3 regions of the Brevibacillus sp. FSL K6-6036 genome follow, and region 3 is predicted to be linked to each of the others. Evidence: riboswitches for the same ligand, from Rfam matches in the RefSeq annotation. Region 3 holds a riboswitch; each other region holds the start of a gene.
What was found. Region 3 has a riboswitch for lysine ahead of NST37_RS05685 (amino acid permease). Riboswitches for the same ligand answer to the same signal wherever they lie in the genome.
Positions count from the first base shown of each region.

Region 1: another riboswitch for lysine. It lies ahead of NST37_RS24555 (transporter substrate-binding domain-containing protein); the one in region 3 lies ahead of NST37_RS05685 (amino acid permease).
Region 2: another riboswitch for lysine. It lies ahead of dapD (2,3,4,5-tetrahydropyridine-2,6-dicarboxylate N-acetyltransferase); the one in region 3 lies ahead of NST37_RS05685 (amino acid permease).

Region 1 covers NZ_CP150173.1:5,056,860-5,059,972, forward strand. The annotation lists gene NST37_RS24550 (amino acid ABC transporter permease) at 1-516, opposite strand, end outside; gene NST37_RS24555 (transporter substrate-binding domain-containing protein) at 602-1,438, opposite strand; lysine riboswitch at 1,552-1,737, opposite strand; gene NST37_RS24560 (hypothetical protein) at 1,878-2,156, opposite strand; gene NST37_RS24565 (DUF418 domain-containing protein) at 2,628-3,113, shown strand, end outside.
Region 2 covers NZ_CP150173.1:3,296,143-3,299,255, forward strand. The annotation lists gene NST37_RS16555 (acetylornithine transaminase) at 1-961, opposite strand, end outside; gene dapD (2,3,4,5-tetrahydropyridine-2,6-dicarboxylate N-acetyltransferase) at 976-1,686, opposite strand; lysine riboswitch at 1,777-1,961, opposite strand; gene NST37_RS16565 (GNAT family protein) at 2,157-2,705, shown strand; gene NST37_RS16570 (EcsC family protein) at 2,831-3,113, opposite strand, start outside.
Region 3 covers NZ_CP150173.1:1,092,719-1,095,831, forward strand. The annotation lists gene NST37_RS05685 (amino acid permease) at 1-1,380, opposite strand, end outside; lysine riboswitch at 1,496-1,684, opposite strand; gene NST37_RS05690 (cadherin-like beta sandwich domain-containing protein) at 2,063-3,113, shown strand, end outside.

The DNA.
Region 1 (3,113 bases), 1.2 Mb from region 3:
ATCCTTGATATTGATGACAAACTGGTTCCCCGTTGCCGGCAGGATATTGCGAATCACTTGCGGCAGCACGACATTCATCATCGTTTGCACGTGATTCATCCCAATCGCATGGGCTGCTTCAAACTGTCCCTTGTCAATCGAAATAATCCCGCCGCGAACAATCTCGGCCATGTACGCTCCCGTATTAATCGACACGACGAAAACGGCGGCCAGAATCCGGTCCATATCAACCCCGAACGCCAAGGCGGAACCGTAGTAGATGACCATCGCCTGCACAATCATCGGTGTTCCCCGGAAAAATTCGATATACGTAGCTAGAATGGCATTGACTGCTTTCAAAATCGCCCTTTTGGCTCCCCGCTCCGGAACGGGGATCGTCCGGATAAGCCCGATCAATAGGCCAATGATGGCTCCCAAAATCGTTCCGAGCAAAGCGATGAATAGGGTCATTCCCGCTCCGCGAAGGAACATGGGCCAGTTTTCGGAAATGATTTTTACAATCCACTCGAAGCTCATCGTTCTCCTCCGTTCATGCAGGGAAGCTCCCCTGCCCTATGCGCATAAAACCGACTGCATGGAGATGCAGCCGGTTCGCAAGCGATTATTGTGCTGCTGGTTGATTTTTGATGGCTGTATCCATGATCCTGGTACGCTCTTCCTCCGAAATGCCGGATAAAATCTCATTGATTTTTTTCGTCCATTCACTGTCTTTTTTCACGCCGACAGCGATGGCCGTATCATCTTCCGAGGTCGTAAATCCATCCGTAAACTCGACCATGGCAAAGTTCGGGTTGGCCGTGGAGGCACTGACGGCTTCCGGACGCTCAGAGACGTAACCGTCGATCATTCCGGATTCAAGCGCTACGCGCATCGCCGGGAAGTTGTCCATCGCAGGCTCTTGAACGACGCCCTCGATTTGATTGATCACGGAATAGTGGAATGTATTCAATTGGGCAGTCACTTTTGCCCCTTTGAAATCCTGGATGGAAGTAGCGTTCTCGTATTTTCCGCCTTTTTTCACGACCATGACCAAATTGGATTTATAGTAGTTGTCCGAGAAATCGATCGTTTGTTTGCGCTCTGCAGTTGGAGACATCCCTGCAATGATCGCATCGATTTTGCCGGAGGTTAATGCAGGAACAAGGCCATCCCACTCCGTTTTCACGATGACCAATTTTTTGCCCAGGCCATCCGCAATCTTTTTCGCAATTTCTACATCGTATCCGCCTGCGTACTCCGCATTGCCGTCGATTTTCACAGCACCGTTGGAATCGTCCATTTGGGTCCAGTTGAACGGAGCGTATCCCGCTTCCATCCCTACCTTGAATGTTCCCTCATCGGTTGAGGCAGATTGCGAGCTGCCTCCGCCTGCCCCACATCCTGCGAGCAAAAGTACAGCGGATAGAAACATAGCTATGAATGATGACTGTTTTTTCATGGTTCATTTTCTCCTTTGGCTTCTGGTTTTTTGGCTGAAAAAATGCAAAAAGCGACCTGAGATAGACTCAGGTCGCACTACAAACATAGTTGCCCAAATACCTCTCTTTTCCCAGATGAGATAGCACAACTCAATAAATCGGGTCATTTATTGAGACAGTCCTGCAGCTCTTAACTGCAGACCCAGCAATGCAATACCGAGAAATATTGCAAGCTTCGGCGACATTTCCTTCTCCCTGGCATCAACGCTTTCTCGAACTCCGCCAAGGACTGTTAAATATCGCAACCTCTACCTCACTGTTTTAAGTGAGGTCCATATTCAATTATGTTTTTGAGTTTACAATGTTATGTTAATTCTGTCAACCTGGGTCTTTTCTCCAAATGATGCTGGCAGACTATTTTTTGCGTTCCTGTATGCGCAAAAAGACTTATTCCTCTCATCAATGTATGGGGGCGAGGCTCTCCATGAATGTTTTCCGCTCTTCTTCGTTGCTGTTTGACTGCAGATGATAATAGCGAAGCTCGTTGTATTTCGTCTGACTGTCCAAGTCTTGTTTCGGCAGAAATACTGCTTCCCACACACCTTGTTTGTTTAACGAATTATCCATATCGACCACATAATTGCCGACTATCTCAAACCGATCATCGGATTTCTGACTGTTGCCTTTATTTGCGTACCACTCGATCATCGGATGGTAGTCGTATGTTGATTTCTTCATTTGCAGAAGTTCAATGTACGTATCGCTGTTTACGTACGAGATTAAGAGAGACCCTTCATTTAGATCCAAGAGCGTTTTTTGTTCAGTATAACCATCCGGCAGAGACTCCGGTAAGAATACTTGAAAGCTCAGTTTTTTTATTTTATCAATGCTTACAGTAGAGCTCGCACAAGCAGCCAGCAGGAAACAGACGACGAACGGTACCAATCTCCTTATAAACATAGCATCACCCGTATTTTATCATTTGTTACTTACCATAGCGGGGACTCCCATCCTCTTCCTGTCCCTTGGAAAACAGCCTTGAGCCAATTCCACCAGCTGAGGCCGACCAGCAAACGGCTTGATTTGATTGCTTGTTACAAACTTTATGACACGAGTCATAAACATCTCTTTACAGGTGTGAATGTTCCCTCGCTCTTTTCATGGCTACACTAAGACTACATGAAATTCATACGCAAAAGGGTGAGGGATATGGAACAACGCAAAGAAAGAATCCGTCTTCTTGATATTCTGCGAGGCTTTGCAATCCTCGGGACGTTAGGGACAAACATATGGATTTTCGCCCATTTGGGGGATCTTACCTACCTTACGACATATGATTATTCTGGGTGGTGGGCAAAAGACGATCTCATCAGGATGATCGTGTTATTTCTCGTCAACGGGAAGCTGCTGGGATTGTTGACAATCATGTTTGGAGTTGGACTTGAGCTAAAATATCAGCAAGCCATTCGCAAAGGGAACGCTTGGCCTGGAATCTATATTTGGGTATCCTCGCTTTTATTCCTGGAAGGCTTGCTGCATTTTACCCTGGTCATGGAGTATGACATCTTAATGAGCTATGGCATAACTGCAATGATCGTCGCCTACATCGTCAAAGGCGGCGACCGCTTGATATCCATAACGATGAAAGTGCTTGGAAGCCTGCATGCAACTGCCATCCTGGGGATCCTGGTGATT
Region 2 (3,113 bases), 2.2 Mb from region 3:
CCCGCAGATCTTCCAAACGATCCCACAGGTATTGCGTCACATCCTGCAATTGACTTTGGAACGCTGCGTCCAACAGTTCGTCCAGAACTGCATTCCCCAAGGCGGCAGAGAGCGGTGACGGCGCAAACGTGGTGCCGTGATCACCCGGCTTGAACAAGTCTTGCAGTTTTTCGCCTGCGATGACACCCCCGAGCGGAAGCCCGCCCCCTACTCCTTTGGCAAAAAGAATGAGGTCCGGTGTCACAGCAGCGTGTTGAAAAGCGAATAATTTGCCTGTCCGTCCCATTCCTGTCTGAATCTCATCCATTGCAAACAAAGTGCCTGTCGCCTGGCAGATCGCCGCCACTTCCTGCAAATAGCTTTCAGCCAGAGGGACGACACCGCCCGAGCCCAGCACCGGCTCCATCAAAACGGCAGCAGGACGGCGTTCCTCACAGACAGCGCGAAGCTGATCAATGTCTCCTGCCTTCAGCTCATAGACCGGAAAATCGGGCTGAGGAAAATCCTGATAGACGTGAGGCTGTCTGGTCAGGCGAAGAGCTCCCAATGTCCGGCCGTGAAAGCTGTTGGACAGAACCACGATGCCTGAGCGTCCCGTACCTTCGGCAGCCGTCCATTTGTGAATCAGCTTGATAGCCGCCTCGGTCGCTTCTGCTCCGGAATTGGTAAAGAAGACTTTCCCCGGGATGGTATGCTCGATCAGCCTCTGCGCCAGCTTGATCGCAGGGGGATTGAGGAAAATATTGGAGATGTGCAAAAATTGCTCCCCTTGCTCCCGCAGGGCCTGAATAATCCGCGGGTGAGAGTGGCCGAGCACGTTTACGGCAAGTCCGGTAAACAAATCGAGATATCCCTTGCCATTCGTGTCGTAGAGGTAATTTCCCTCGCCCTTGGCGATAGCGATCGGCAGTCTTTTGTACGTAGAGACGATGTATTGTTGATCAAGCGAACGCCAGTCCATGCCTACCCTCTCCCTTACAGCTGTCTCAGCTCCTGCTTGATCTCCGTCTTGGAGCGTGTCTTTTCGTCGATTTGCTTGATAATGCGTGCGGGCGTACCAGCTACTACCACATTCGGCGGAACGTCCTCGATAACGACAGCTCCTGCGGCTACAACGGAGCCTTTTCCGACGCGAACCCCTTCCAAAATGACCGCATTTGCTCCTACCACGACATCGTCTTCGATAACGACCGGAGACGCAGATGGCGGTTCGATCACGCCGGCAATGACAGCACCTGCGCCGATGTGGCAATTTTTCCCGATCGTTCCGCGTCCGCCGACGACGACGTTCATGTCGATCATGGTGCCTTCTCCGATGACGGCTCCGATGTTGATGGAAGCTCCCATCATGATGACAGCGTTGTTGCCGATGCTCACCTGGTCGCGAATGATTGCGCCTGGCTCAATGCGTGCCTGAATGTTTTTTGTATCCAAAAGCGGAATCGCAGAGTTGCGGCGGTCGCTCTCCACTACATAATCCGCGATTTTATCCGCATGCTGCTCCAGAACAGGCTGGATTTCCTTCCACTCCCCGAAAACGACTCCCGTGCCGCCGTTCAAAAAGGCTTTTGCGCTGGGACCGAAGTCGATGCCGTCCAAATCCCCTTTGAGGTATACCTTTACAGGCGTTTTCTTTTCGCTTTTTTGAATAAACGAGATAATTTCATTGGCATCCATCATGTTCACAGTACTTCTCCTCCACTTTTCTTGAAATGAATGTAGAAAAAGCAATGAGTGCAAACGCTATACTCATTGCTTTTTGATACCGGACAAGCAAACGTAAATAGCGCTCCATAAGAGAAACTTCTCCTATGACAGGATGATCATTATTCACGAGCACCCCAGCCCTGCCGCCAATGGGGATGCGGCCAGAACTTCGGCGCTTTGGCCTTTTCTCCTCTTCCCTTTCCCCATTCCTGATGAAAAGAAGTACTCATCCGCAGCGCGCCTCTATTTAGAAGGCAATATGCAATTGTTCAGCTTTACTTACCCTGTACTGTACCAAATTCCGTACCCGGTGGCAACTGTTGAATCGAGAGTGGGCCGCTCCTGCTGGACGGCATTGTCAGCGACTCCCTTTTCCCTCTTTTCAACAGTCCTGATTCATGCTAAACTTTCCATCCACCCTATATGTGAATAGGAGGCTGAACCTGAAGATGTTTGCACCTTCTGCGTTTCTTGTTCGTCCCTTGTCTGCAAGCGATGCCCCTGCCCTGGCCTCTTTGCGGCAACAAAACCACCAATTTCTGCAGCCTTTTGAACCCATCCGCCCCGCTTCTTTTTACACAATTGAAGCGCAGTACCAGCAGTTGGAGGAGGCAGAGCGAAGCTTTCGCGAAGGGACAGGCTATTCGTTCGGCATTTTCGTCGGCCCTGATCAAACCCTCGTCGGCCGCGTCAACCTCTCCAATATCGTGCGCGGAGCCTGGCAAAACGCTACACTCGGCTATTTCCTCGATCAATCTCATAACGGCAAAGGAATAATGACCAGAGCAGTAGGAGAAGTCATCCGATTTGCGTTTACCGAAGCAAAGCTTCACCGGGTTCAAGCTGCGGTCATGCCGCGCAATACAGGCTCGATCAAGGTTCTTGCGAAAAACCGATTTCGCGAAGAAGGACTGTCGCTTCGCTATTTGCAAATCAACGGTAAATGGGAGGATCACCTGATCTTTGCCATTACCGCCGAGGAGCTGGAGACGACGTAGGAGCGGCAGCATCACTTAATCTGGACGGTTGCAATTCAGAAAATCGGTTCAATAATTCGGTTCGGCGTTTGGCTGGGCAATTTGTTCGGCCGATTCGGCCATTTGGGCTTTTGTTCACACTACAGCTACGCCTCCGTGCCAAGCCGCTCGAGAATCCTTCTCTTGCGATACAGCATCATGCCCGTCTCCGCCACGTCACGGACAGACGAGCGATTCAGATAAGCGCCGAAGAGCATTCCCGCGACCGGTACGATCTGAAACAGCTTTTTCCACCCGAAATTTTCCGTGTAGGTCACCACTACCTCTCGCCAGCCCTGAAGCTGAGAGAGTACATCCCGCTCTTTGGAAGGATTGTCGAAAGAAGACAGCTCCTCCAGGATCGCCTGCTTTCCTACAATATCCGAGGAA
Region 3 (3,113 bases):
TTTGTAGCCCAGCCAGACGAGGATGAAGAGCGGCAGGCCGATGTACGATACAAGTGCGCCGCCCCAGTCGATCGTCTCGCCGGTAAAGGCGGTGTAGTTTTGGCCAAGCACGACGATGAGGCAGATGATGAAGGCGAGGATCGGTCCAAACGGGAACCATTTCGCCCGGTAAGGCAGTTGCTTCAGATCGTAGCCTTGTGCCAGATACGCCTTGCGGAAGCGGTAGTGGCTCACCGCAATCCCGAGCCAGGCGATAAAGCCGGACATCCCGGAAGCATTCAAGAGCCAGACGTAGACGGTGCCATCCCCGAACAGCGAGGACAGAAAGGCAAACATCCCGATAAGCGTTGTCAGCAGGAGGGCGTTGGTCGGCACGCCACGGCTGTTCACTTTGGCAAAAAGCTTGGGAGCTCTTCCTTCTTTGGCGAGAACATACAGCATCCGCGTAGACGCGTACATCCCGGAGTTGCCCGCCGAGAGGACGGATGTCAAAATGACGGCGTTCATGACAGAAGCGGCAAAGGCAAACCCCGCTTTTTCAAACACCAGCGTGAACGGGCTGACTGCAATGTCCGTAATGTCGCTGTTTATGAGATTCGGATTGTCGTACGGGATCAGCATCCCGATGACGAAGATCGCAAAAATATAGAACAGCAGGATGCGCCAAAAGATTTGCTTGATGGCTTTCGGAATGTTGCGGGCCGGGTCCTCGCTCTCGCCTGCGGCAATCCCGACCAGCTCGGTTCCCTGGAAGGAAAAGCCGGCGATCATGAAGACGCCGAGCATCGCCATAAAGCCGCCGCTGAACGGCGCATCTCCCTTGGTAAAGTTGTGGAAGCCGACTGCTTCGCCGCCCATAATGCCAAAAATCATCAATACGCCGACGATGATAAAGATGATGACCGTACTTACTTTGATCAAGGAAAACCAATATTCGGATTCGCCGTATCCTTTTACTGATAACATATTTAAGCCAAACATAAGGACGAGGAAAAGCGCGCTCCAGAGAATGGACGGCGTGTCCGGGAACCAGTATTTCATGATGAGCGCACCGGCTGAAAGCTCGACGGCAATCGTGATCGCCCAGTTGTACCAGTAATTCCATCCGAGCGCGAAGCCGAGGGACGGATCGACAAATTTGGACGCATAAGTGCTGAAGGAGCCGGATACCGGCATGAACGCCGCCATCTCACCGAGGCTCGTCATCAGGAAAAAGACCATCAGGCTGATCGCTATATAGGCAACCAAAGCACCGCCCGGACCGGCAGAGTGAATGGAGCCGCCGCTCGCCAGGAAAAGTCCGGTACCGATCGATCCGCCGATGGCGATCATCGTCAAGTGACGGGCTTTCAATCCGCGTTGCAATTGATTGGAAGACATAAAATAAAAACACGACCTTTCTCTTGATTTGCGGGAAGGAAGGCCGGAAATAAAAATACCACCACAAGCCAAAAACGGCAAAAGGGCGGTATGATCCAATCCCCACCAAGCCTTCACGGAAGATAGCACACCACGCTTGCTCGGCTGGCAAACGTGACAGTTCTGTCCCTTGTCGGGTACAGCCCCAGCCTGTGTGTACAGAGAATACACGGCAGACTTCGGCAGCTTTTCCTTCTTCTGGAGTCATCAATCTTCTCTGGATCTCGTACAGAATAATATAAAAGCCGCGACCTCTATCCTCATCGTGTCTGATGAGGATAATTGCTATGAGATTATGTTATGGTTCAAGTATATGGGTTTTTCCTTTAAAATCAAGTGTGATTTTGTGGCAGTGAGGTCCGGGACATCGCGACGGTCTATTATTTTTGGTTTATCGAAGCTGGAGAAGGGTACGAAGGAAAAGAGGGCCATGCTCTGACAGTATGAAGATTATGGTGTGGATATGACAGCTAATGGGATCGCAGGCTGCAAAAAAATGTGTAACAGATGCTACAAAAACCATCTAGTCATCTGAGTCTTTATTCATGGTAAAATAGTACCATAATTAGGAATGTTAGATGTCTTCCCTTCAAAGACACTGCACAGCTCGAACGCAAATAAAGGAAAGAGGTGAGCCGTTTTCATGAAGCGGAGTCTGCATCGACTGTTTTTGATGTGCCTCGCATTTCTGATCTGCTTTACCGGTTTTTCGCTGGAATGGACAAGCAGTCCTGCTATGGCTGCGTCGGCGGTAAATCGCACGAACGATCCGTTAAACGGGGATTGGTCCAAGCCGTATGCCGTAAAGTACGATACGACAGAGGCCGATCTGATGGTCCGGGTCGGGGATATCGACAATCTGGGCGGAGGCTGGCCGAACGGCTACGATCCATTTTCGGGAAAAAGCACAGGGGCCCCATATCCGAAAGTAACTCACCAGCCGACCGATCCGGCAGGAACGGACCAGCTGATGGTGATCAGCTCCTTTCAATATCCGGATTTGCGGAACCCCAAAAATGATGCCAATGATCATGTGGCGGACGGCTATACCCGAAACAATTACAGCAAGACAGCCAATCCGGTCGTTCCCATCAAGGTAACCTTTGACACGAAAAACACCCCGATCGAAGGGGCCATTCTCCAGATGTTCATCAATGACTATCAGCCGCGGAAGTATCCGGGGCGGGTCAAATATACAGCCGAGCTGAACGGCGTCCGGGCGCCGTTTCTGGAGAACGTTATCAACTCGCTCAACCAGCATGGGCCGATCGGAAAGCTGATCAGCGTCCAAATTCCGGATGAATACCTGCCGCTCTTGAAGGACGGAAGCCTGACCATCCTTCTCGATGACAAGACGACGCGAAATCCGTACGGAGACGGCGCAGCCATCGATTTTGTCAAGCTGCTGATCAATCTCGGAGAGTACAAGCACACCGGTACGATCAAAGGCAAGGTTACGGATTCGGGCTCGCCTCCCAAGCCGCTCGCGGGTGCTGTCGTATCTGCCGGGGGAATTGTTTCGGCAGTGACGAATGCGAAAGGCGAGTACATCCTCCAGGATGTCCCCGCAGGTCTGGTCTCTGTGGAAGCGGCCAAGGACGGGTACATCCCGCAGCTCAAGCTGATTGAAAACTTTGAGGCAGGAGACACCGCTATACTGGACTTTCAGCTCGCCCCGCAGCCAAGCGACAACG